3 regions of the Lysinibacillus sp. NPDC094177 genome follow, and region 2 is predicted to be linked to each of the others. Evidence: riboswitches for the same ligand, from Rfam matches in the RefSeq annotation. Region 2 holds a riboswitch; each other region holds the start of a gene.

Region 1 (4,279 bases), on a different contig from region 2:
TATCGCAATAATAACGTGATCTTATCACGGTGATGAGCCAATACTATTGCTTTAACCTATTCAACCTATAATACATTACCTAATCTCAAAAAAAAAATCAAAGTTCATAAAAAAAGCAGGAACTTTGATTTTCGACATTATTTCCTAGGAAATTAATGATGATTGATGTAATGGACTTTTTCTTGCTCACGTAGTTCGACACGACGAATTTTGCCTGATGTAGTCTTTGGTAGCTCAGTAACAAACTCAATCGCACGAGGATATTTATAAGGTGCTGTTAAAGTTTTCACATGGTTTTGTAATTTTTTAATAAGTACTTCATCACCAACTTCTCCGTCACAGAGCACAACAAATGCCTTTACGAGATTACCACGAATCCCATCCGGACTTGCGACAACGGCAGTTTCTTTCACTGCTGGATGCTTCAGTAAAGCATCTTCTACCTCAAATGGGCCTATCGTATATCCAGACGATATAATGACATCATCCCCACGTCCTTCGAACCAAAAATATCCATCTCCATCTTTATATGCACGATCCCCAGTAATATACCAATCGCCTCTAAATTGTAAATTTGTACGTTCAGGATCGTTTAAATATTTTTTAAATAACGCGGGTGTTTCACAGTGTACAGCAATATCTCCAACTTCTCCAATTGCAACAGGATTTCCAAAATCATCGATAATTTCAACAGTATTACCCGGAGTAGGTTTACCCATTGAGCCCATTCTAGCCTCCATCCCTACCATTGTACCAACAAGTAATGTATTCTCTGTTTGTCCATAGCCATCTCGTACTTGTAGATTAAAGACCTCGGAAAATACTTTGATCACTTCACTATTTAAAGGTTCACCCGCTGACACAGCTTGACGTATTGTACTTAAATTGAAATCATGTAAATTTTCAAGCCCTGCCATAAGACGGTATTCGGTTGGCGTGCAACACAGAATATTAATATTGAATTTTTCAAGCAGTGAAAGGTATGTTGCTGCATCAAAGTGTCCTTTGTAAACAAATGCTGTAGCACCACTTCCTAAAGTAGCTAGAAACGGACTCCAAATCCATTTTTGCCAGCCAGGCGCTGCTGTAGCCCAAACAATGTCACCTTCTTGAACACCTAACCAATTTGGTGCAGTAGTTCGTAAGTGTGCGTAACCCCAGCTATGTGTATGTACCGCTGCCTTCGGATTACCTGTTGTACCACTCGTATATGCTAAAAATGCAATATCTGTACTCTTAGTCGGCGTAATGCTTATGTAGGTTGTTGGTTGGCTTTGCATTTTTTCAAGCAACGGCTGCCAAGGTTCATGTGCATGACCAATGACAAATTGCTGTATTTCTTGTAAATTTTCTACATTATCAAATTGTTCAATATAAGGCTCAAATGCAACGACGCCTTTTGCATCAGCATGATTGATTCGATATTCAATATCCTTAGTTCTTAGCATTTCTGAGCTAGGTATAATGGTTAAACCTGCCTTTAAGGCAGCAATGTACACAATATACGCTTCAACCGATCTCGGTACCATGACTAAAATAACATCACCTTTTTTTAAACCTTGAGATGTAAATACATGTGCTGCCTGATTCGCCTTTTCAAGTAAAGCTGTATATGTTATATACTGAATTTCCTCGTCTTCGTTATAAACTAATAATGCATTTTTTGTAGAATCCTGAGCATATTTTTCAATTTCCTCTGAAATGTTATACCATTCTGGTGCAATTAAATCTTCTCTTCTCATGGCAAATGCCCCCTTTTGTTACGCTTATTATAAAACTCAATTTTTATCTTTTTCAATGGAATACACTCTAATTCAGTAAAGTAGTGACAACTATCATGCTCTGCTATATGGCATCAGTCACGTTTTGGTTCTATTAATTTCAACTTGGAGTAATTATTGCTGTCGCTTCGTTATCACTTCGCTTTCGCACAGAAATCATTTGTTGCTGTCGCTTCGTTATCACTTCGCTTTCGCACAGAAATCATTTGTTGCTGTCGCTTCCCTATAAAAACTTACTATTGAACATGAATGAATAATATGGTACATTTTGGTCAACTAAAAGCATGATTGCAGGGGGACTCATTTAGAGTTGAGAAGGTAAAACCTGACCCTTTGAACCTGTTAGTTAATACTGACGTAGGGAGCAATTCACATCTATTTACTGATGAAAGGCTCTTTTGCGTGTTTTTTCTACACGAAAAAGAGCCTTTTTTGCACGCTTACGTCCATCCAACAAGGAGGACTTAAATTGGTATTTCATACTATCCGCAAACAAAATCCACTTATTCATTGTATTACTAATTATGTTGTGGCTAATTTTCAAGCAAATGGCTTATTAGCAATAGGCGCTTCTCCAGTCATGGCTGATGACAGTCATGAGGTTGAAGAAATGGTCGCAATTGCCTCGGGTTTATTGATAAATATCGGTACCCTTAACGAGCGAATGAAAGAATCAATGTTACTTGCAGGAAAAAAAGCAAATGCTCTTGGCATTCCCGTTATTTTAGATCCTGTTGCAGCAGGTGCAACAACCTACCGGAAACAAACGGTACAGCGACTACTGAAGGAAATTAAATTTTCGGCAATTCGTTGTAATATTGGAGAGCTTGCGGCTATCGCTAATGTAGACTGGCAACAAAAAGGCGTAGATAGCGGTAGTGGTTCAATATCTTTAGAAGTTGAAGCACAGAAAATAGCTCAACTCTACAAATGTATTGTTATTGTGACTGGTGAAAAGGATTTTATTACTGATGGTAAACATCAGCAATGGGTTACAGGTGGCAATTCTCAAATGACAGAAGTTACTGGAACAGGTTGCTTATTGAGTGCAATTTGTTGTGCCTCCTTCGCTGCAGGAGATAAACCATTTGACCAATTGGTAGAAACATTATCGCTTTATAAAAAAGTGGCAGAGCAAGCCACTTCTTCTTCTCAATATATTGGAGATTTTCAAATTGCAGTATTAAATGAACTACATCGCCTTTCCAAGGATGGTGAAGAATGATGCATATTGTAACGACAATTGCTGGTTCAGATAGTGGCGGCGGTGCAGGCATACAGGCTGATTTAAAAACATTTCAGGAATTAAAGGTATTTGGAACGTCTGTTATTACAGCTTTAACAGCCCAGAACACACTTGGCGTATCAGATGTCTTACCAATTGAAGTGAGCTTTATTGAGAAACAACTTAAAGCGCTAATCAAGGATTTTTCAATTAGTGCTGTTAAAACAGGAATGCTGTTTTCCTCCGAAATAATACAATCAATTGCACATATTTTAGCCAAATTAAATATTCCGCTTATTGTAGATCCTGTCATGATTGCAAAAGGTGGCGAAAGCTTATTACAGCAAGAAGCCATTGAGGCAATACGTAGTTATTTACTACCTTTAGCAACAATTGTAACACCGAACATTCCTGAAGCAGAAACCCTTTCAGGAAGGAAAATCAATTCTTTTGTAGATATTAAAGCAGCAGCTCAGGTCTTATTACAAATGGGTGTTCAATGTGTCATTATTAAAGGCGGTCATTTAGAGGATAAATGTTTTGCTATTGATTATGTATTTTTTAAAGATGGTCGGTCATTTTTCATGCAGTCCACTCGTATTGCAACAAAAAATACGCATGGTACAGGCTGCACATTTTCTGCGGCATTAACAGCTTTTCTTGGCCGTGGATTACCTTTAGAAGAAGCCATTGAGGAAGCTAAAAAATTTATTCAATTAGCAATAACTTATGATTTATCTATTGGTAATGGCCATGGTCCAACAAATCATTTTGCTTATCAAAAATATAAGGATTCCTGTGAGGTGATCATTCATGAAACGTGACAATCTACAGTTATATTTTATTATGGGTACCAGTAATGTTTTAAATCATGAGCCAATAAACGTTTTAGAGAAAGCTCTGCAATCTGGAATTACTATGTTTCAATACCGTGAAAAAGGGCCAAATACACTTATTGGGCAAGCCTATGAAAATTTTGCTCGCAAATGTCAAAAGCTCTGTCATCAGTATAATGTTCCATTTATCATCAATGATGATGTAGAGCTAGCTATAAAACTTAGAGCGGATGGTGTTCATATTGGACAAGGGGATTTTCCTGTGTCGATGGTACGTAAAAAAATTGGTAACATGATCCTAGGTGTTTCTGTTCATTCACAAGCTGAATTACAAACTGCTCTACAATACGGTGCTGACTATGTAGGAATTGGTCCAATTTTTCCAACAACTTCTAAAAGCGACGCCAAACCACCTAGTGGAACTGATTTTTTACAGC
Region 2 (4,279 bases):
GTGAATTACCATATAACCCATTTGACTTAACAAAGGTATGGTATAAAAAAGACTTCCCATTAATTCCTGTAGGTGAATTCGAGTTAAACAAAAACCCGGACAACTACTTTGCGGAAGTTGAGCAAGCAGCATTTGCACCGTCTAACATTATTCCTGGTGTTAGCTTCTCACCAGACAAAATGTTACAAGGTCGTATCTTTGCATATGCAGATGCTCAACGCTACCGCTTAGGTGTAAACCACTACATGCTTCCTGTAAACGCACCAAAATGCCCATTCCGTTCATTCCACCGCGATGGTGCTATGCGTTTCGATGGCAACCTTGGCTCAACTTTGGGCTATGAACCAAATAGCTACGGCGAATGGGAGCATAACTTAGACTATAAAGAGCCTGAATTACGTATTGATGGTCATGCAGGTATCCACGACTTCCGTGAAGACGACAATAACTACTTCGAGCAGCCAGGTAAATTATTCAACCTAATGACTGCTGAAGAGCAACAACGCCTATTCGAAACTACTGCTAATGATATGGCGTCTGTTGAAGAGTTCATCAAACGTCGTCATATTCTTCACTGCTATTTAGCTGATCCAGCATATGGTGAAGGTGTAGCAAAAGCTATGGGTCTTTCATTAGAAGGTATGGATCTTTCAAACCCATACGTAAAACAACCAACTAACGTTTAATTTTCTATTATTATATTGATATCCAAATCCAACTTTTTACTCCATGCGTAGGGCAACTTCACATGGAGTTTTTTTATCTTAATGACCAAATGAGGTCTCATCATCAAAATGTGTGGCTGATTTCCGTTCCGATTGGGCGCTTTCCAGGAGTCGCCCAGCCTCCACTCCAATCAACTTGTATACATGGGTAGTTTTTAATAAATGTCATCCACCACTTTTGGAGATGAACCAAAATAAGGCTTGTGCCTAATTTAATAGACACAAGCCCGCTCTAATAGTTATTGATAAATTTGACTGCCTGCCTTTTTAAATTCCTCTGCCTTCTCCTGCATACCTTTGTGGATTGCTTCAGTCGTATTTAAGTCTTTTTCTTTTGCATAAGTACGAATATCCTGTGAGATTCTCATACTACAAAACTTAGGTCCACACATTGAACAGAAGTGCGCAGTTTTTGCTCCCTCTGCAGGCAATGTTTCATCATGATATTCAACTGCACGCTCTGGATCAAGCGATAGGTTGAATTGATCGCGCCAGCGAAATTCAAAGCGTGCCTTAGATAGCGCATCATCTCGCTGCTGCGCTCCCGGATGCCCTTTCGCTAAATCAGCCGCGTGTGCAGCAATTTTATACGTAATAACCCCTACACGAACATCCTCACGATTTGGTAAGCCGAGATGCTCTTTAGGTGTCACATAGCATAGCATTGCCGTACCAAACCACCCTATCATCGCAGCACCAATGGCTGATGTAATATGGTCATAGCCAGGAGCAATATCTGTTGTCAGCGGCCCTAAAGTATAGAAAGGAGCTTCCTTACACAACTCTAACTGCTTGTCCATATTTTCTTTAATAAGATGCATTGGTACATGCCCTGGTCCTTCAACCATCACCTGTACATCATGCCTCCAGGCAATTTGCGTTAATTCCCCTAGCGTTTCTAGCTCCGCAAATTGAGCCTCATCATTAGCATCTGCAATAGAACCAGGACGCAAACCGTCACCTAAGGAGAAGGCAACATCATAGGCTTTCATAATTTCACAGATTTCTTCAAAATGTGTATATAAGAAGCTCTCTTGGTGGTGGAATAAACACCACTGTGCCATAATCGAGCCTCCACGAGACACTATGCCTGTTACACGATTAGCTGTTAATGGCACATAGCGTAGCAGTACCCCTGCATGAATCGTGAAGTAATCAACACCTTGCTCAGCCTGCTCAATCAACGTATCACGATACACTTCCCACGTTAAATCCTCTGCCACACCATTTACTTTTTCTAGCGCTTGGTAAATCGGCACCGTTCCTACTGGCACCGCAGCATTACGGATAATCCATTCACGTGTCGTATGAATATGCTTACCAGTCGATAAATCCATAATGTTATCAGCGCCCCAGCGTGTAGCCCACGTCATTTTCTCTACCTCTTCTGCAATAGAGGATGACACCGCTGAATTTCCAATATTAGCGTTAATTTTCACATGGAAGTTACGTCCTATAATCATTGGCTCAGCCTCAGGGTGATTAATATTAGATGGCAAAATAGCACGCCCTGCCGCAATCTCTGAGCGCACAAATTCAGGGTCCATATTTTCGCGAATTGCTACAAATTCCATTTCTGGAGTAATAATTCCCTTTCGCGCATAGTGAAGCTGTGTTACATTTTTACCTTCCTTCGCACGCAAAGGCTTTCTAGATAGATCTGGGAAAACATTTTCTTGAATTCGTGGATCATCAGCATTACGGAATCCATTATCTTCTGGCTTGATAGTGCGACCTTCGTATTCCTCAACGTCATCTCGTTCTTTGATCCATGACCTACGTAAAGCTGGCAATCCCTTCGTAATATCCACCTTATACGTAGGATCAGTGTAAGGGCCACTCGTATCATAAACACGTACTGGCGCATTTTCCTCTTCACCAAAGCTTCCTGTCGTCGGGCTTAGAGCAATTTCACGCATTGGCACTAAAATATCTGATCGAGATCCTTCTACATAAACTTTTTTACTTCCATCAAAATTTGACATAATCGTAATATTCTTGTCGCTAACTGTTGTCATAAACTACTTCGCTCCCTTTTACATTTATACAAGGACCGAATCTAGCTCACCCCAACAAAAACAAAAGCCGAATCCAAAGAAAATTTTGGATCCGGCTAAGAATGTAAAGGTATAGTTATCGCAAATAACATAGAGTGCAATAATGGTTAACTTTCCCACGCTGGTATGAGCCAGATCAGGTCCAAAGGGTCAAGAAACCTCTAAGCGTTTCCCTCTCAGCCTGACTCATCAGACTCCCCTAGTTAATACTATTAAGTTTGATGATAGTGTAGCAGATATTGCTAAGAGATGGAAGCTTGATTTGATTATTTTTGGTTTATCATCAAGAGTTAGCGTCCAGATGAGAACGTGAGCGCGCACTCATCGGATGCCCTCGAGAAAATATGTCTTTGAAGAATTATCGGAACAAAAGCTCATTTTATCGGAACAATTTCAGATTTTATCGGAATATTATCTTGTTTTATCAGAACAATCTCAGTTTTTATCAACAACGGGTGACTCATTCCCTCGTTTTGTTAATAAACTTATACTTGTTAGGTAAACAACAGCTCCGCTACATAAATCACAATCGTCACTGTAATACAGCTCACAATCGTTGAAAATAATACTGTTTGTGCAGCAGTTGCCGATTCTACATCATATTCTAATGCCAGACTAGAGCTATTTCTTGATGTTGGGAACGAACTAGCTATAAAAAGCGATTGCGCCACGACACCATCTAAGCCAAGTGTAAAAATGATAAGTAATGCTACGGCTGGCCCTATGATTAGTCGTGTAAAACAGCTAATGAATACAATCTTATTGAACATAGATTTGATTTCAAGCTGTGATAGTTGTGCCCCTAAAGTTATTAATGCCACAGCGATAAAGCCATCTGCCACATGATCTACCGGAATTCTTATGAACTGCGGAATAGTGATATTAAAATAGTTCATGGCTACACCAATAATAAGTGCATGAATAATAGGCATTTTGAGGAAGTCTTTCACAATAGACATGCCCGATTTTGTTGAAGAAATTAAATTGTATAAGCCGTATGTATAGGTCGTCATATTTTGAAATATCACGAGAATGACCTGAATCGCTACTCCAATCGGCTGCGTCACGAAAATCATTTGCGCGACTGGAATACCATAGTTGCCTGAATTAATAAGGACAACACTATTTTTAAACACTGCAGCCTCTGTTTTTACTAAACCAAGTCCCTTTGCTATAAAATGGCTAAGCACCATTTGACTGCCGATAAAGAGTAAAATAAATAACGCAACTTGTCCAAGTACTGACAGCTCTATACTCGTTTCATATAAATTCACAAAAACAGCTGCTGGCATGAAGCAATATGTAATAAGCTGAGATAGCGCCTTTAAATTAAAACGAAATTTCTTTTGTAAAACTGCACCAAGTACTAGAAGCACTAAAATAGGAGCTACGATTTGGAAGAAAATCATACCGAGATACATCATATCGATGTCCCCCCTTTCCTTTTCTATAGTAGTGCTGTTTTTATGCTCGGTCAATGCACCTCAACGTCATCCC
Region 3 (4,279 bases), on a different contig from region 2:
ATAAATCCTCCAATGACACCACTAATCACTATTACTATAAGAATAATAGCCGTTTTAGTAGCTCCGATATTTTGAGTAAAATAAATTGCCAGAAAAGGGGTAACAGCCATAGAAATAAGGCCGCCTAGAAATTGCATGGCTAGGCGAAGTTTGATGTTAGGATGGATATCTCTCAATTTCATATAATCACTCCTATTTAATAATATATTGTCTACTGGTGTTGGTCAGGCAAAGGGGGAGGTGGCTTATTTATTTGAGATTGGCCCAAATAATCTCAGAGCTTGTCTCGAGATATTCTTCTGCATGACGTTTGTATATTCATCAATAAATGTTAAACGCATTCCGTTTAAGATGGATAAGTATGACTCAGCAATTAATGAAGGTGTTTCTTCATAAAAGTACCCAAGCCTTTGACCTTCTTTAATAACCGAATAAATACTGTGTATAAATACTTTTACGAAATCATCTAGTTCCTTAAAAAGCTTTGGGAAACGATCAGGTCTTGCAAGAATCTGCTGAATAAGACGTAAGTATTCACTTCTCGTTGAAAAAAGTTGTATATGGCAATCTATCATTTCCTTCACAACTTCAAGAGGCTCACCTTTAAAATGTTCTTCTAACTCCATAAAATAAGGTTTGATTTCTTCCAATGGCTCCAAAATAGCTACTTCATAAAGTACTTCTTTTGAATCAAAATATGTAAATACGGTACCAAAGCTAACACCAGCTTCTTTTGCTATGTCAGCAACTTTTGTCTCGGCAAATCCATTCACACTATATAATTTAATGGCGGCGTTTAGGATAGTAGATCTTTTTCTCTTCTTTTTTTCATCATTAGTAAGTATAGTTTTCATTTAAACATTCCTTTCATAACAAATGATTGATTAATCAATCAAATTTTATTGTAATTTGTTACCATTGTCAATATAACGAAAGAATTTTTTGTATATTTAGTTATTAATTACGTTAAAAGCATGAGGCCTCAATTACGAGGCCACTGAAAAAGTGGTTTTTTCAATAAAACTCTAATAAAAATCTATCATTAGGATTTAGCGCTCTGGCGTTCGCTTTCCGCGGGCGAGCGACGAGCCTCCTCCTACGCTTTGCTTCGTGCGGGCTCTCGTCTGTCTCGCTTTCCCGCAGGAGTCTCACGCCGCCGCGCTAAATCCTTGCAAAGTAAAATAATCCTCATGCAAAAAAATACTGTAAAAACATCCTATTTTAGAGTTTTTCAGTGTCCTCCTCAATTACAGTGGTGATTTTTTACCTTGCTTTCTTTAAGGAACGATTTACAAATGAGGCTGTGAAATAATAATTCAGCGCTAACGATAAACAGCCCCTTGTCAATTCCGGATTGATATGGGTATAATAATCACGAAAAGTTCATATGGAAAGAATGTAGGGGGGCTGGTGTTGCCAGCTGAGATTGTGTCCGATAGATGCTGACCCTTTGAACCTGATTTGGCTCGTACCAGCGTAGGGAACATCTATTCAAAAAAAGAAAGTTTTTGATACTGATTGTAAAACGTCTGGGTGGAATCCTAGGCGTTTTTTTTATGTTTTTGTAGTATGTGCAAACCTTGGGTACATACTAATTGTGATTACGCTTTCTTCTGGTGAAAACATTCATTCATGTACACTTTCACATTACTTTCTGGGAGGATTAAATATGAAAAAATGGTTATTTATCCTGTTGGCTACACTTTTAACGTTAGTGGGCTGTAGCGAAAAACAGGAAACAAAGGATAAAAACGATGCGAATGCATTAAAAAAGGTATCGGTCGTGCTAGATTGGACGCCGAATACAAATCACACAGGTTTATATGTAGCTAAAAAACTTGGCTACTTTAAAGAACAGGGCCTAGATGTTGATATTTTATTACCTGGCGAAACGGGTGCAGATCAACTAGTGGCGTCTGGTAAGGCTCAGTTTGGTGTAAGCTACCAGGAAGGGATTACACAGGCACGTGTGCAGGGCGTACCTTTAGTATCCGTTGCAGCGATTATTCAACATAATACTTCTGGCTTCGCATCTATTGCATCAAAAGGCATTAAGTCTCCGAAGGATTTTGAAGGTAAAACATACGGTGGTTGGGGTGCACCAGTTGAAAAGGCAGTGTTACAATCACTTATGCAAAAAGATAATGCAGATATTAATAAGTTAGATATTGTCAATGCAGGTGATATGGATTTCTTCACAATGATGAAAAAAGATATTGATTTTGCGTGGATTTATTATGCGTGGACAGGGATCGAAGCAGAACTACGTGGCGAAAAACTAAACATGCTATATTTAACAGATTATAGTGATCAGTTAGATTATTACACACCTGTACTAGCTACAAACGAAAAAATGATTAAGAATGACCCAGAGACAGTAAAAGCATTTGTCGCTGCTGCAGCAAAGGGCTATGAATACGCGATAAATCATCCAAAAGAAGCGGCTGATATTTTATTAGAAGCGGTACCTGATTTAGATAAAAACCTTGTGCATAAAAGTCAGGAATGGCTAGCAGATAAGTATCAAGATGACGCTTCACAATGGGGCGAGCAAAAATTAACTGTCTGGGAAAACTACGCGAAATGGATGACAGACAACAAAGTATTAGAAGGCGAATTTAACGCAAAACAAGCATTTACAAACGACTTTTTACCGAAAAAGGAGACAAAGTAGTATGGCAAACTCATTAATAAGTGTACAAATTATCCCGAAAACTGAAAAATATGAAGATGTGATCCCATTTGTTGATGCAGCGATTGCGGTTATAGACGCTTCAGGGGTTAAATACGAAGTTCATCCACTAGAAACTACAATGGAGGGTGAGTTATCAACTTTGCTACAAATCATTGAAAAAATGAATGACAAGATGATTGAGATTGGCGCTATCAATGTCATTACGCAAGTGAAAATTTTATATCAGCCATCAGGTATTACAATGGATACGCTAACGGAGAAATACCAGTGATGAAACAGGCTTTCAAACAAGGGAGGACGATAATTTTTATCGTCTTCCTCTTATTCATATGGGAACTAATTGTCCGATTTGCAGATGTTCCACAATGGCTATTGCCTGCACCGAGTGCCATTTTGAAAGAAGGCTTTCAATCGTATGATACGTTCTTGCCGCATGCGTTTGCAACTGTTCAATTAGCACTTCTAGGTCTTGCCATCGGGATATTATGTGGGCTAACAGTTGCCGTATTATTACATCGTTTTGCGTTTGTACGGGAGCTATTTTATCCTATTCTCATTATGTCGCAGAATGTCCCTGTGCTCGTCCTAGCACCGTTATTAGTTATTTGGTTTGGCTTTGGTTTATTGCCAAAGCTTATTATTATTTGTCTTGTGTGCTTTTTCCCTATCGTTATTTCGGCAATGGATGGCTTTCGTCAAACCTCGCCTGAACTCAAGCATTATTTTGAAATGATTGGGGCAACGAAAGCACAAACCTTTTGGAAGCTTGAATGGCCCTATGCGTACCCTGCGATTTTTTCAGGCATTAAGATTGCGGCAACGTATAGCGTAATGGGGGCTGTCATTGCGGAATGGCTAGGTGCGAAAAAGGGGATTGGTGTCTATATGACATTGGCACAATCATCATTTCGAACGGATCGTGTGTTTGTAGCGATTTTTGCTATTGTATTTTTAAGTTTACTATTATTTAGTGCTATTCGATTATTAGAAAAGCTTGTTGTGAAGGGAAGAGGCTTACATGCTCAGCATTCAAAACATTGATAAATCATTTGATTCCCTTCCAGTCATTCGTAATTTATCTTTTGAAGTGAAGGACGGGGAATTTGTGGCGATTATAGGCCCTTCAGGAAGTGGAAAAAGCACACTCTTTCAATTAATTGGTGGTGTGACTTCTATTGATAAGGGAGCTATCTTATTAAACGGTACAGATATCCAGCAAAAAAGAGGTACGATTGGCTATATGCCTCAGCAACCATGTTTACTGCCTTGGCGTACGATAGTAGAAAATGTGACGATCGTTGAGGAGCTTCAGCAAAAACCAAATATTGAACGCGCCTTGGAATGGTTAGACAAAGTAGGGCTTGCAGCGTTTGAAAATGCGTATCCAAATGAGTTGTCTGGCGGTATGCAACAGCGAGTGTCATTTATTCGTGCAATTATTAGTGACAAGCCCATTTTATGCTTAGATGAGCCGTTCTCTGCACTTGATGAGTTTACAAGGCTTGAAATGCAGGCGTGGCTTTTATCAATATGGGAGGAATATCGAAAATCTATATTGTTCGTTACACATAGTATCGAAGAAGC

The links. A riboswitch is a leader RNA that binds a small molecule or an ion and turns the genes downstream of it on or off. The one in region 2 is predicted to bind thiamine pyrophosphate.
Region 1: linked by a shared signal. The riboswitch ahead of thiM (hydroxyethylthiazole kinase) and the one ahead of thiC (phosphomethylpyrimidine synthase ThiC) in region 2 are both predicted to bind thiamine pyrophosphate.
Region 3: linked by a shared signal. The riboswitch ahead of ACQKNC_RS10500 (ABC transporter substrate-binding protein) and the one ahead of thiC (phosphomethylpyrimidine synthase ThiC) in region 2 are both predicted to bind thiamine pyrophosphate.

What each region holds. Positions count from the first base shown of each region.
Region 1 is NZ_JBNNTW010000008.1:75,774-80,052, forward strand. It holds gene mbcS (acyl-CoA synthetase MbcS) at 153-1,742, opposite strand; TPP riboswitch at 2,064-2,162, shown strand; gene thiM (hydroxyethylthiazole kinase) at 2,251-3,006, shown strand; gene thiD (bifunctional hydroxymethylpyrimidine kinase/phosphomethylpyrimidine kinase) at 3,006-3,830, shown strand; gene thiE (thiamine phosphate synthase) at 3,820-4,279, shown strand, end outside.
Region 2 is NZ_JBNNTW010000013.1:13,239-17,517, forward strand. It holds gene ACQKNC_RS18170 (catalase) at 1-686, shown strand, start outside; gene thiC (phosphomethylpyrimidine synthase ThiC) at 965-2,743, opposite strand; TPP riboswitch at 2,879-2,993, opposite strand; gene ACQKNC_RS18180 (AEC family transporter) at 3,277-4,206, opposite strand.
Region 3 is NZ_JBNNTW010000005.1:138,167-142,445, reverse strand. It holds gene ACQKNC_RS10510 (MFS transporter) at 1-182, opposite strand, end outside; gene ACQKNC_RS10505 (TetR/AcrR family transcriptional regulator) at 246-854, opposite strand; TPP riboswitch at 1,391-1,500, shown strand; gene ACQKNC_RS10500 (ABC transporter substrate-binding protein) at 1,670-2,674, shown strand; gene ACQKNC_RS10495 (thiamine-binding protein) at 2,676-2,966, shown strand; gene ACQKNC_RS10490 (ABC transporter permease) at 2,966-3,736, shown strand; gene ACQKNC_RS10485 (ABC transporter ATP-binding protein) at 3,714-4,279, shown strand, end outside.